2 regions of the Actinomadura sp. NTSP31 genome follow, and region 2 is predicted to be linked to the other one. Evidence: riboswitches for the same ligand, from Rfam matches in the RefSeq annotation. Region 2 holds a riboswitch; the other holds the start of a gene.
The links. A riboswitch is a leader RNA that binds a small molecule or an ion and turns the genes downstream of it on or off. The one in region 2 is predicted to bind S-adenosylmethionine.
Positions count from the first base shown of each region.

Region 1: it holds a riboswitch for S-adenosylmethionine, as region 2 does, so the genes downstream of both, ACA514_RS00330 (PotD/PotF family extracellular solute-binding protein) here and thrC (threonine synthase) in region 2, are expected to answer to the same signal.

Region 1 covers NZ_JBGNUT010000001.1:82,516-89,658, reverse strand. The annotation lists gene ACA514_RS00335 (ABC transporter ATP-binding protein) at 1-610, opposite strand, end outside; gene ACA514_RS00330 (PotD/PotF family extracellular solute-binding protein) at 577-1,662, opposite strand; SAM riboswitch class IV at 1,755-1,870, opposite strand; gene ACA514_RS00325 (hypothetical protein) at 2,913-3,380, opposite strand; partial or broken gene ACA514_RS00320 (IS5/IS1182 family transposase) at 3,688-3,813, shown strand; gene ACA514_RS00315 (TetR family transcriptional regulator) at 3,866-4,483, opposite strand; gene ACA514_RS00310 (alpha/beta fold hydrolase) at 4,591-5,310, shown strand; gene ACA514_RS00305 (hypothetical protein) at 5,340-7,143, opposite strand, start outside.
Region 2 covers NZ_JBGNUT010000008.1:312,056-319,198, reverse strand. The annotation lists gene ACA514_RS16860 (MoaD/ThiS family protein) at 62-340, opposite strand; gene thrC (threonine synthase) at 361-1,605, opposite strand; SAM riboswitch class I at 1,622-1,763, opposite strand; gene ACA514_RS16850 (cation diffusion facilitator family transporter) at 1,875-2,834, opposite strand; gene ACA514_RS16845 (trehalose-6-phosphate synthase) at 2,967-4,400, shown strand; gene ACA514_RS16840 (sulfotransferase) at 4,448-5,491, opposite strand; gene ACA514_RS16835 (RNA polymerase sigma factor) at 5,615-6,166, opposite strand; gene ACA514_RS16830 (serine/threonine-protein kinase) at 6,292-7,143, shown strand, end outside.

The DNA of each region.
Region 1 (7,143 bases), on a different contig from region 2:
GCATCTCCCGGCGCAGCTTGGCGTCGAGGTTGGACAGCGGCTCGTCCAGGAGCAGCACTGCCGGACGGGTGGCCAGGGCGCGGGCGATCGCCACCCGCTGCTGCTGGCCGCCCGAAAGCGCCCGGGGGCGCCGGTCGGCGAACTCCTCCAGGCCGACCAGGCGCAGCGCATCGGCCACCCGCTCCGCGCGCTCCCGCTTGGGCACCCGGTGGACGCGCAGCCCGTAGGCGACGTTGCTCGCCACGGACAGGTGCGGGAACAGCGCGTAGTTCTGGAAGACCATGCCGAGCCCCCGCCGGTGCGGAGGCAGGGCGGTGATGTCGTCGCCGTCGACCAGGACGCGGCCGCTGTCGGGCGCCACGAACCCGGCGATGGCGTTCAGCAGCGTGGTCTTGCCGCAGCCGCTCGGCCCGAGGATCGACAGGAACTCGCCGCGCCGCACCGACAGCCGGTCCAGGTCCAGGACGGGCTGGCCGTCGTAGCCGACGGCCAGATCCTCGATCTCCACGTGCCCCGCTGCGGGCCGCCCGGCTTCGACGTGCCCGGCGGCCGGTCCGCCGGCCGCGGCCGCGCCGCTCAGCGGAAGATCTCGTTCCACCGCTGCTGCCATTCGTTGAGCTTCGGCGTGGCGACGTCGTAGTCGACCCAGTGGAACGTCCGGTAGACGTCCGTGCCGTACTTGATCTTCGCCTTGAAGGCGGGACTGTAGTCGATCTTGCTGTTGGAGCCGGCGTACCAGTTCCCCTCGGCGAAGGGCTTCTGGTACGTGGCGTTCGCGATGTACCCGAGGAACTTGTAGGCCAGGTCGTTGTTCTTGCTGCCCGAGGCCAGGAAGTAGCTGCTCAGTGCGCCGACCGCGCCGGACTTCGGATAGGTGAAGCCGACCTTGCCCCCGGCCTGCGCCATCGCGAAGGCCCGCCCGTCCCAGTACGGGACCGCCCACGCCTCGCCGTTCTGGATGGCGCTCTGCACCGCCGTCGCGTTCGCCGGGTAGGACGACACACAGCCCTTCAGCTGCTCCAGCTGCTTGAACGCCCTGTCGACGTCCGCGGGGTCGGAGAGCTTCCCGCCCTGGCCGGTCACCAGGGCGCTGAAGAACTCCAGTCCCGGGTTGTAGGTCAGCGGCGGCAGCGCCACGTGCCCGCACAGGTCCTTGCCGAAGATGTCCTGCCAGTCGACCGGCGCCTGCTTGACCTTGTCGGTGCGGTAGAGCAGCCCGGTCGAGCCGATGGTCAGCGGGACGCCGTAGCTCTTCCCCGCCACCGTGGTCTTCTCGATCTCCACCGGGTCGAGGTCGCTCCAGTTGCTCACCTTCGCCGTCTCCAGCGGCTGGACCAGCTTGCCCGCCACGGCCGGACGGGCCGCGTCAGGGGTCAGCACCACCAGGTCGAACGGCGGGTTCTTGCCGCCGGCGGCGCGCAGCTTGGTGAGCCACTCGGCGTTGGCGCCCGGGACGAGGTTCACCTTGGCGCCGGTGTCCCGCTCGAACGGCTCGACGAAGGACTTCTTGAACAAGTCCTCCCACGGTCCGGAGAAGACCGTGACCGTCAGCTCCTTGCCGCCCTTGCCCGAACCGCCGGTGTCGGCGGTGTCCACCCCGCACGCCGCGGCCGCCAGCAGCGCCACCGCGCCGATGACGGCGAACGCCGATCGCCTTCCCACGTCTCACTCCTCCATGTCCGAGCCGGCACAGCGATGGGCCTCCGTCGCGCGCACGTCACCGTTCCCGAGGTCTCGGGGAACGCGGCCCTGCGAACCCGCGCTTGTCGTCGCATGTCCGGCGGACGACCGTGTCCTCACCCGGAGCACCCCACCGCGGTCGGAGGGTTGCCGCCCAGCAAGCCGGGGCTTGGCGCTGGAACTCGTGACGGCAGGAACATACCATATAAAAACGGTCTGAATACCCTGATTACGGATGACCGAAGCTCCGGAGGGCAGGGCATCCTGCCGGTCGCGGATGCGGACGCGTGTGATGGTGCGGCGATCAGCTCAACTCGGCTTCGACCGCGCGGCCGATCGCGAGCAAGGGCCGGTCGTCGAACGGCCGGCCTTCGAGGCAGGTCCCGCTGCGCCGCTGGCGGAGGGCCTGCCGGCACCGTGAGCAAGGGGAAGGCCGGCCGCGGTTCCTGGGCCCGCGGCCAACTGGATGATCGGTAAGGCCCGGATCATTCTGCGCCTGGAGGCGCGACGCTGGGCCGATCGGGGTCAGCGGCAACTGGAAGGACGCCGATCCCGACGCCGAGGGCGCGCTGGGCGTGCACGGCGCCAGGCGGGAACGCCATGCTCGGCCCGACCGGCATCGACGCGGTGATGTCCGCCAGTGCGTCGCGCAGGTAGGCGCCGCTGAACCGGAACGTGTCATGAACGCGGGCGCGCCGGACTCGAGGGCGGCGAGGTGGACGTCCATTCACCGCTCCACTGTGTTTTTCGTGCTCAGGCTGATCTTTGTATCCAATTATCGAGGAATGGTCGACAGGCCGGTTGATACAGGTATTGTGACTTCAGCCCTGAGCATAAATGAGCGACGCGGAGCGGAGTGTCGTATCGTGTCCGACTCGGCCGTGACGGCGCACCTTCGACCATCGCGGCGCTCTTCGCTACGCGCGACACAGGATTCTGCGGCGACAGCGACGAGATCGCCTTCTCGCCGAGGGGCGCACCCAGACAAAGGCCTGTAGTGTCAATTGGTTCGAGGATGAGTACTGAGCCCTACGCCCGGCATGGATCTGCGAGGTCACGGGTTCGAACCCAGTATTACCCACGTCAAGTTTCCGCAGGTCAAAGCACGTTTCGTGGTTGACCTCAGCGGTTCTCTGTTGATTTCTTCGTAGGTTCGGGAGCCAATCGGGGGGCCGCTTCGGGTCTCCCGAAGAAGTCACTCAAGCCCCCTCGGCGCCGATGTGGCCGCCGATTCACTGTCCGTTGCGGTGCATCTGTTCCGCCTTGCGCCAGCCTTCTCGGCAGGCGGCCAGGAAGGCCGATCTGCCCGCGGGGAACTTGCCGCCGCCTTCAACACCCTTGGTGTAGGACTTCTCGCAGAAGTTGGGCTGGGGGTTGTCGCCCATGGTGTAGCGCATGCCCGCGGCCAGTTGCGCCATCGTCGTGTACGTGTACTTCTTGCCGTCCGGGTCGATCATCACGATCTGCTTGCTGTTCGGGAGCTTGGGTTCGGTGGTAGTCGGCGCTGGGGTCCCGGGAGCGCTCGTTGTCGGGGTGGTCTGTACCGGCGCAGGCGTCGTCGTGGTCGCTGTCGTGGTCGCCGTCGTGGGCGGGGCGGAGGACTTGCCGGCCGCCGCGGTCTTGTCGTCGCCGTTGCACGCGACGGCGCCGACGAGGACCAGGCCGCCGAGGACGAGGTGGATCGCGATCTTCTTTGGCACGGAGGCCTCCGGAGGCAGGGGGTGTTGCGGACGGAGATTAACAGAACACGCGGCGGCACAACGATCAGGGACGATACGGCCGACGGTCCGGCTTCGCGGGTGATGACGCAGGTCGCTCCTCCACCCGTCGGCCCAGCCCGGGTCGCTTCGACCGCAAACAGCACGTTGGCCGTCTTGTACTGCCCGCAGGCCGGCCTCGGATCGTGGAGGGAAGACGAAGTTCAGGTCGTCGAAAACCACCGGGCCCTCAGTGAGCCCTTTTTCAGCAGCGGGGCGGTGACTGCTGATCGCATGATGGTCGCGGGCGGAACGAGCGAACGCCAAGCTCAAGTCATGGCGAATCCTGCGGAAGCTGCGCTGCTGCCCCTATCGCGCCGGTCACGTCGCCGAGGCCGTCCACGCCCTGCAACTCCGCGAGACCACATCACGCTGAAAGGACTCAGTGTCGGTCGGTTCGAGAGGGCTGCTGAGCGCTGCTTCTGTCGTCAGTGGCTTGTGCGCCGGTCCTTGGGGGAGTGGCCCGCGGCGGCTGTCGCGTTGTCGGCGGTCAGGCGGTATACAGCGCGTTCGAGGACGGGCAGGATCTCGGTGATGTCGAGTTCACCGGCGGCGAAAGAGCCCACGACGGAGTGGCCCAGGTGGGTGAGGACGAGCGCGATGTCCTCCGCGTACTGCGGGTCGAGTTTCTGGAGCATCGCCCTTGCGACGGGCTCGATCGCCCACCAGGCCTGGCGGCGGAGCCGTTCCCCGCTGGGGCCCGCCTGCGCCCGCTGGTAGACCTCCAGCATCCGCGGGTTGCGCTCCCATGGTTCGAAGACATGCCGGAACACCCGCATGAGGCCTTCGTACAGGGACTCGCCGGGAACGGTCGGGATCAGCTCGGCGCACACGTTGGCCGCCATCCACCGTTCCACGGCCGTCACGATCAGCTCGTCCCGCGTGGGGAAGAACTTGTAGATCGTCGCCAGGGAGACCTTGGCGCGCCGGGCCACCTCCCGCAGATGGACGGCCTGGTAACCGCCGTCCTTCAGCAGTTCGAGCACGGCGTCCACGATCGCGTCATGCGTGTGGTTCTGGACCTTTCGCTCCGCCTGCGCCGTCACCGATCACACCTATCTCCGCGCCCACCACGAGAGTAACCTGGTTACTCAGTAACGAGGTTACTCACCCTCGGCCGGTAGTCCGGGCACCGCGCCCACGAGGAGACGCCATGGCTACTTATGTGCTGGTCCACGGCGGCGGTCACGGCGGATGGTGCTATCAGCCGGTCGCCCGGTTGCTGAGGGCCGCCGGCCATGAGGTCTACACGCCGACGATGACCGGGCTGGCCGAACGCTTGCATCTGTTGGGCCCGCACGTTGACCTGGACCTGCACATTCAGGACATCGCTGCCGTACTTCACTACGAGGACCTGCGCGAGGTGATCCTGGTCGGTCACAGCTACGGCGGCATGGTGATCACCGGTGCCGCCGACCGGGCGGCCGACCGCGTCGGCCGCCTGGTCTACCTCGATGCCGCCACACCGGTGAACGGCCAGTCGCTGCACGACGTCGCCGGACCGGTCATCGACGCCGCCCGCCCGTTCGGGCAGGTCGTCGACGGCATCGAGCTCGTCCTGACGCCCGCCCCCGGTGCCGGTGCCTTCTATGGGGTGAGCGACCCCGACGTGCTCGCCTGGATGGACGCCCGGTTGACCGCACACCCCTGGAAGTGCTTTGAACAGCCACTCGAGCTCACCAACGAGGACGCGCTGTGGGCGATTCCCCAGTACCACATCGTCTGCACCTCCACCCTGGCCACCCGTGCCCCGGACCTCATCGAAAAGGCGCGCTCGGAAGGCCGGCTATGGGACGTCGACACCGGGCACGATCTCATGATCACCGAACCCCGGGCGGTTGCCGACGCTCTTCTGGAAGTGGCGGCCAGTTAGCACGAACAGGCTCATTGTCGGGGTTGGTGTTATGTCGGGATGACCCGCTCGTCTCCATGTCGGCTGAATCCGGAGGGGCTGTAGTACCGCGTGATGTTTCCGGCCTTGTCCACTTCGTGGCGGTAATGGCGCATGAATTCCCAGAGCATCGGTGTCTCCTCCGGGATGTTGTTGTGGGACCGGTACAGGTTCTTGGTCACCTTGACGACCGGTGCTGGAAATCCCGGCTTGCGCCACGTCCAGGTCCGAAAGCGGTTGTGCCAGCCGCTGGGCCGCCCCTCGCGGCGGTCGACATCGTCCAGTGCGAGCCCGTTGACCCCGAGGTGGTAGGCGGCCCAGGCGTCGAGGTCGTTCTGGATGTCGTCCCAGAGGTCGCCCTTGAGGAATGCCAGGTCGCCGTAGCCGTATGCCAGGTAGGTGGGTATCGGCTGTCTGGCCGCCGGGTATGCGGTCCCCTCGAAGGTGATGGTCCCCGACTTGTCGGGGGCGGGGGCGAACGAGGTCGAGGCGACGGCCGCGAAATACTCCGGTTTGGCGGCCGCGAAGAACTGGGTGACCCCGCTTCCGGCGGACTGCCCGGTGCAGTAGAACCGGGTGGGATCGACGTCGTACTTCCTCGTCACGAGTTCACGCAGCTGACGGAAGAACACGTCGGAGTTCTTGTGGCTCACTGAGATCGCGGAGCTGCTGTACTGCTCGCAGGCCACCACGAGAACGCAGCCTTCCTTCTGGGCGACCCGCCACCACTGGGCGGAGTCGAAGAACACCTTGTCGGTCTGGGTGTTCCCTGGCCAGACGAAGACCACGGGTGCCCGGCGGTTCCAGAGCCGGCGTGCGGATTCCGGCACGTAGACGAGGAATTCGCGGAGTTGGCCCTCGACGGTCATGGTCTGGACCTCGACGCCGAGCCGGTCGTAGTCGGCGCGCCGCACGAGCTGGTTGCCGTAGGCGAAGAAGTTCTCGTACCGCGAGTAGGGCGTGAGGAAGGCCAGTAGTTCCCGGGTGGTGTGCTGGTTTGCGTAGTCGGTCGGCCGTTCCCGTACCGCCACCTTGGAGATCGGTCCCGAAAAGGATGTCATCCAGCGCCGCGAGTTTCGGCGTTGGCGGTACACCGTGCCCAGGAGCCCGTCACGGGCACCGGAATCGCCGGTGTCGTTGGCGCGACGCCAGTAGGCGAGACTGGAGGAGGCGCTCCGTTCGGGATTGAGGTACCAGGTCGGGACCACTACCTCGTCGTGCCGGATCAGGTCGAAGCCGTCAGGGAAGACCACGTCGGTGTAGCCGTCCTGGGTGGTGCCGTCGAACTCCTGGGAACCGATGTCGCGAAGATAGGCGGCGGGGAGGCCGGGGGAGTCCAGGTACACCTGGCCGATGACCTGTAGCGGGAAGGCCGCTGCCCGCGCTTCGAGAGCCGGAGCGCCGGCCCCGTACCCCACCAGGTAGTCCAGGCCGAATATCGAGAAGTAGGGGTTGGCCTGATAGAAGGCCATTGCGGCGTCCACGTAAGCGCGCTCGGCGGCTGCGGCACCCCATCCGGACTCGCCCGGTTCGAGGACGAACAGGCCCTCGCCGCGTTCGTCGGCGATGTCCCGCCATCCCGTCCGGCGCAGGAAATCGCCGGTCTCAACGCCGTCTGGGACGGCCAGTACCGTGTAATAGGAGCGGATCGGCGTTTCGGGTGAGATGTAGACCTTGGCGGTGCGCGGCACGCCGTTCAGGTCGAAGCGCTTCTCCCAATATCCGGTCATCTCGCGGGGCAGTTTGTTCGCGCGGCTGTAGTCGTAGCCGGGAGCCGGGCGCCCGTCGAGGGGCTTGGCGGTGCCGAGACTCGAC
Region 2 (7,143 bases):
GTCGACCCTACCCGGCGGCCGCGACGGTGCCCGGAGGCGAAGGGCGGTTCGCCGGTGGCGGTCAGCCGCCGGCGACGGCGGGGATGATCGAGATCTGGGCGCCCGCGGGCGTCGCGGTGTCCAGGCCGTCGGCGAACCGGACGTCCTCGTCGCCCACGTAGACGTTGACGAACCGGCGGATCTTGCCGGCGTCGTCGAGGATGCGGGCCGAGATGCCGGTGTAGCTGGCCTCCAGGTCGGCGACCACGGCGCGCAGGGTGTCGCCCTCGGCCTTCACTTCCGCCTCGCCGCCGGTGTAGGTCCGCAGGATCGTCGGGATGCGGACGGACACGCTGCTCATGTGCTGGCTCCTTCTCGTTCTCAGGCGAGGCCGGCGGCGCGGAACGCCTCCAGCGTCGGGGCGATGTTCGCGCTCGGCTTGGCGACGGGGGCGACGGCGTCCAGCGTCTTCAGGCCGTCACCGGAGTTGATGATCACGGTCTCGGCGGACGGGTCGAGCGCGCCGGAGTCGACGAGCTTGCGCAGGCAGCCGACGGTGACGCCGCCAGCGGTCTCGCCGAAGATGCCCTCGGTGCGGGCGAGGAGGCGGATGCCCTCGACGACCTCGGCGTCGGTGACGTCCTCGACGGCGCCGCCGGTGCGGCGCGTCACGTCGAGCACGTAGGGGCCGTCGGCGGGGTTGCCGATCGCCAGGGACTTGGCGATGGTGTCGGGCTTGACCGGCCGGACGACGTCGTGGCCCGCCTTGAACGCGGCGGAGACGGGGTCGCAGCCGGCGGCCTGCGCGCCGAACACGCGGTACGGCTTGTCCTCGACCAGGCCGAGCTTGATCAGCTCCTGGAACGCCTTGTCGATCTTGGTGAGCTGGGAGCCGGACGCGACCGGGACCACGATCTGGTCGGGCAGCCGCCAGCCGAGCTGCTCGGCGATCTCGTAGCCGAGCGTCTTGGAGCCCTCGGCGTAGTACGGGCGGACGTTGACGTTGACGAACGCCCAGTCCTCCTGCTCGCCCGCGATCTCGGACGCGAGCCGGTTCACGTCGTCGTAGTTGCCGTCCACGGTGACGAACGTCCCGCCGTACACGGCCGTCGTGATGATCTTCTGCGACTCGAGGTTCGACGGCACGAACACCGCGCTGCGGATCCCGGCGCGGGCCGCGGCGGCGGCGACCGCGTTGGCGAGGTTGCCGGTGGACGGGCAGGCCAGCACCTTGAAGCCGAGTTCGCGGGCGGCGGCGAGCGCGACCGCGACGACGCGGTCCTTGAACGAGTGGGTCGGGTTGCCGCTGTCGTCCTTCACCCACAGGCGCTGCAGGCCGAGGCTCTCGGCGAGGTTGTCGGCGCGGACGAGCCGGGTCAGGCCGGGCTCGGTGTTGGGGGTGTCGGCGACGGTCGACGGCACGGGCAGCAGCCCGCGGTAGCGCCAGATGTTGCGGGGGCCGGACTCGATGCCGGCCCGGGTGATCCCGCCGAAGTCGTAGGCGATCTCCAGCGGGCCGAAACATTCTTCGCACGCGTAGAACGGGCCGAGATCGCGCTGGGAGCCGCATTCGCGGCAGACGAGGGCGGTAGCGGGTCCGAGGTCTGTGGCAGACGTGAGTGCCATGAGGGCGAGGCCTTTCTCCCCATCTTTCCTGCGCCACCTTGGTCGCAGGCCGGAGTTGGCACCATCTCCCGGCCGGCCTCGCAGGATCGCGAGCGCGCGTCAGCCGGGTGGTTGCCGGGGCTTCGCAGGGCCGGTCCCTCCACCCCTCTGGATGAGCGGTATTCAGTTGTGGTCGAGCCGTTTGAACTCGTATGCGAACTTTACATGACGTGACCGGATGGCAGACAGGCGGGTCCGGCCAGTGAGACGTTACCCGGAGGTGGTCTTGATCACGCCGGCTCGCCCGCGGCGTCCGCGGCGGGGGCGCCTCCGGGCCTGCGCTGGGTGGGGTCGAGGAAGACGTGCCGGACGATCGGGACGCGCTCCTTGAGCCGCCGGTCGATCTCGCCGGCGACGTCCTCGGCCTGGTCGGCGCTGATGTCGTCGGAGAAGTTGACCCGGGCGGCGACGAGCAGCTCGTCCGGGCCGAAGTGCATGGTGAGCAGCTCGTCGACGCCGGTCACGCCGGGCGCGGCGGCGATCTCGGCGCGGATCTCGCGCTGCGCGGCGGGGTCGGCGGCGCGGCCGATGATGAGGCCCATGCTGTCGCGGCCGAGCACGAACGCGACGACGACGAGGAGCAGGCCGATCAGGACGGAGGCGAGGCCGTCCCAGAACTGCGACCCGGTGAGCTGCCGAAGGACGAGCCCGGCGGCGGCGAACGCGAGGCCGATCATGGCGGCGGTGTCCTCGAACAGGGCGGCCTTGAAGGTGACGTCGGGTGACCGGCGGACGTGGTCGACGATGTCGCGGCCGTTGTCGCGGGTCTCGCGGCGCGCCTGCGTGAACGCGCGGACCCAGGACGTCCCCTCCAGCAGCGCGCCGAGGCCGAGGACGCCGTAGGCGATCCAGACGTCGCCCTCGGAGCCGCCGTGCCCGGTCATGGCGAGGACGCCCTCGAAGATGGAGAAGCCGCCGCCGGCGACGAAGATGCCGAACGCGGCGAGCAGCGACCAGAAGTAGCGCTCGTTGCCGTAGCCGAACGGGTGGCTGCGGTCGGGCGGGCGGGCGCTGCGGCGCAGCGAGGTCAGCAGGAAGCCCTGGTTGAGGGTGTCGGCGACGGAGTGCGCGCCCTCGGCGAGCATCGCGCTGGATCCGGCCAGCGCTCCGGCGATCAGTTTGGCGATGGCGAGGATCAGGTTCGCCGCCCCGGCGACGAGGACGGTCTTGGTCGTCTCGGACCGGCTCATTCCGCCCGGGTACCCGGTGCAGATCACCGTAATCACGGCGGGATCGGTACAGATGCCTGCCTTTCACGCGTCGCCGAACTCATCCCCCCGGCCACTTTGAAGCACCCCCGTCACAACTGAGACCCTGCCGGTATGAGCCAAGTGGTGGTGGCGTCCAACCGCGGCCCGGTGTCGTTCTCGCTGTCCGACGACGGCGCGCTGACGATGCGGCGCGGCGGCGGCGGCCTCGTGTCGGGCCTCGCCGGCGTGGCGTCCGGGCAGGACGTGCTGTGGGTGTGCGCGAGCCTCGGCGAGGCCGACCGGACGGCGGCGCGGCGCGCACCGGACGGGCGGATCGACCTCGCGGGGCACGACACCGGCGGCGCGGCCGTCCGGATGCTCGACATCCCCGCGGCCACCTTTCACCGGGCGTACAACGCGGTCGCCAACTCGACGCTGTGGTTCGTCCACCACTTGCTGTACGACACCCCGCGCAGCCCGCATTTCGACGCGCGCGCGCGGCGGGACTGGCAGTCCTACGAGGCGTACAACGCGGCGTTCGCCGACGCCCTTGCGCGAGACGCGGCACAGGGCGCGAAGGCGGCGATCCAGGACTACCACCTGTCGCTGGCACCGCGGATGCTCCGCGAACGGCGTCCCGACCTGAAGATCGTGCATTTCTCGCACACGCCGTGGGCGCCGCCGGAGTACTTCCGTCTCCTGCCGGACGACATCGGCGCGCAGATACTGCAAGGCATCCTCGGCGCGGACCACGCGGGGTTCCTCACCGAGCGGTGGGCTTCGGCCTTCCTCGACTGCTGCGAGGCGGTGCTCGGCGCACGCGTCGACCGCGCCGCCCGTACCGTCACATGTGGGGGCCATACGACGCGCGTGGGCGTGCACGGCCTCGGTGTGGACGGGACGGAGCTGCGTCAGCGGGCCGCCCAGCGGGACGTGGCGGAGCGAGCGCGGGCGCTGCGCGAGCAGGTCGGCGACCGGCAGCTCATCGTCCGCATCGACCGGACCGAATTGTCCAAGAACATCGTGCGCGGGCTGGCCGCCTACCGGGAGATGCTCGTCAACCATCCGGAGTGGCGCGGACGGGTGGTGCACCTCGCGTTCGCCTATCCGTCGCGCTACGACCTGCCCGAGTACCGCGAGTACACGGCGGCCGTGCAACGGATGGCCAAGCAGATCACCGAGGAGTTCGGCACCGCGACGTGGGAGCCGCTCATCCTCCAGGTGAACGACGACTATCCGCGGTCGCTCGCCGCCTATGGGCTGGCGGACGTGCTGCTGGTGAACCCGATCCGCGACGGGATGAACCTCGTCGCGAAGGAGGGGCCCGTCCTGTCGGAGCGGGGCTGCGCGCTGGTGCTGTCCCGCGAGGCGGGCGCGGCGGCGGAACTGTCGGAGGACGCTCTTATGGTGAACCCGTTCGACGTGTCCCAGACCGCGGAGACGCTGCACCAGGCGCTGCTGATGCCGCGCGACGAGCGGGCCGAGCGCTGCGCCCGGCTCGCCTCCGCCGCGACCGCCCTCCCGCCCGGGCGCTGGTTCGCCGACCAGCTCGCCGCGCTCGACTGACCCGCCGCTCGACTGACCCGCTACTCGGGTGCGTCCGGGCCGCCCGGCTAGTCCGGCCGCCCCTGCCGGGACGCGGCCGGAACGGCGGCGGCCGGGGCGAGGCGGCAGTCGACGGGGTTCGGCTCGTGCCGGCGCTGCCAGCGCTCGCGCAGGTCGGCCTTGCGGTGCGCCATGCGGCGGTGCGCGGCGGTCCGGGCGAAGCGGGCGAGCCGGGCGGTGGTCGGCTTGGGCAGCCCGCTGGGCTCGTAGCCGTACTCGGCGAGCCGGTCGCCGAACGCGGCCTCGGCGAGGCTGATCTCCCAGGCGGCCAGCCGCTGCGCCCAGGCTCCGACGCGGGTGGCGGTGACGGCGTCGCAGGTGAGGCCGTGCCACCGCTTCTGCGGCGGGACGGTCTGCTGCGCGAGGGCCTGCGGGGCCGCCATGGCCGGGTGGTAGTCCTCGCCGAGGAACTCGCAGAGCCGGGGCAGCTCGTCGGCGGGGTCGGCGACGAGCCGCTCGTACTGCAGTTCGTAGAAGGAGTCGGGGCCGAGGCGCGCGGCGAGCCGCCGGCCGGTGTCGATCGCCTCGCGCCACACGGAGATGGCGTGGTTGACGTCCTGGTCGTACCAGGGCATCTCCTTGAGGGAGGCGACGCAGTCCCGGCCGTCGCGGACGAGGTGGACGAACTGGGCGTCCGGGAACATCCGCAGCAGCGCGCCGGCGTAGCGGATGTAGCTCGGCCGCTTGTCGCCCCAGCGCGCCTTGCCGTGCAGCCGGGCGTAGGCGCGGAAGACGGCGCCGAGGGCGGAGCCGAGGGTGGGCGGCCCCGCGACGATCTCCTCGGTGATCTCGCGGGCGTCCAGGCCGAGGTCGCGGAACCGGGTGGCCGGCCGTGCGGTCAGCCAGTCGGCGAGCGCGCGCCTGTTCTCGCTGTCCGCGAGGTCACCGAACTGTGCCCGCGCCGTATAGGCGGGCAGCACGAACCGCGTCTCGGTGGGGATCGCGATGCGGGGATGCGCGTGCAGCATGAGCCGCAGCAGCGTCGTCCCTGAGCGCGGGCAGCCGAAGACGAAGATCGGTCGTTCGGACGGGGTGTCGAGGCCGGATGACATGCACCGCATGCTGGCGGAGGCGCCGCCGCCGGATCCGGCGACTGAACGCACGGTTGCCGCGCGATTACCGATGCTTGACGGGCGCCGGCCTGCGCGGGTTCCGGCGGCGGGGCGGCGGGAGGGTCAGGTGTAGGACTCTCCGAGCGTCTCGCGGAACTGCTTGCGGGCCTCGTGGATGCGCGACTTCACCGTGCCGAGCGGGAGCTTCAGCTGCTCGGCGATCTCCGCGTACTCCAGCTGCGAGACGTCCCGGAGCACGAGCGCCTGGATGAGGTCCGGCTTGCGGGCCTCCAGGTCCTCCATGGCGTCCAGGATGTCGACGCGGGAACCGGCGATGACGCTGGTCCGGTGCGGGTCGGGGCGCTGCTGCGGCAGCTCGCCGGCCTGCTCGACCGACCGGCGCTTCAGCGACCGGTAGGTGGAGCGGGCGGAGTTCGCCACCACGACGTGCAGCCACGTGCTGAACCGCGACCGGCCCTCGAACCGGTGGATGTTCCGCGCGACCTGCAGCAACGCGTCCTGGCACGCCTCCTCGGCGTCCTGCCGGCAGGGCAGGAACCGGGCGGTGTGCCGCAGCACGTCCGGTTCGATCTTGCGCAGCAGATCGTTGAGGGCGGCCTGATCGCCCTGGGCGGCCTTGACCGCCAGCTCTTCGGTCCGCTCATCGAATGCCATGCCGCGCCTCAATGCTCGTTCGCACACTCACCCCGTTTGTTGGGCATGATACGGGAGTGTCCTTCCCACCTACTGTCGGCCGTTACCGAATCGATCGCGTCCTGGGTTCCGGGGCGTTCGCCTCCGTGTGGCTGGGGCACGACGACGCGCTGGCCTCACAGGTCGCGATAAAAGTGCTGTCCGGAAGCCTCCTCGACGACCTCGACGTGCGCAACCGCTTCCTGGAGGAGGCGCGGATCCTGCGCCGCGCCGACTCCGAGCGGCTCGTGCGGGTGCACGACATCGGCGAGCTCCCCGACGGACGACCCTACTTCGTGATGTCCTACGCCGACCGCGGAACGCTCGCGGACCGGATGCGCGAACGGCCACTTCCGGTCAGCGAGGCCGTCGCGATGGCGGAGGAGATCGCCTACGGCGTCGAGGTGATCAACACGCTGGGCGTGATCCACCGCGACCTCAAGCCGTCGAACGTGCTCTTCCAGTCGACGCCGGACGGCGGCGAGAAGCTGCTGATCGCCGACCTCGGGCTGGCCAAGGCGCTGGCGCACGCGTCGGGGGCGTTCACGCTGCCGGTCGGCACCCCCGGGTACATGTCGCCCGAGCAGGCGCGGTTCGGCGGCGGGCTGGACGTGCGGGCCGACGTGTACGGGCTGGGCGCGCTGACCTACCACATGCTCACCGGGCGGGCCCCGGGCCCGGCGCCGGTGAAGTCGCCGCCGAGCGAGCTGCGCGAGGGGCTGTCGCCGGCGTTCGACCAGGTCGTGCTGCGGGCGCTGGAGACGGAGCGGGAGAAGCGGTGGCCGACCGCCGAGGCGTTCGCCGAGGCGCTGTCGACGCTGCGGCCGACGTCCGCCGGGGGCCCGGCCGCGCCGAGCGCACCGGCGCCTTCGGACGCGCCGCCGGCCGGGTACGCGCCGGCGGCGCCGCGGATCGAGCCCGACGAAACCCTCCAGGACTACTACCACGGCGGATCACGC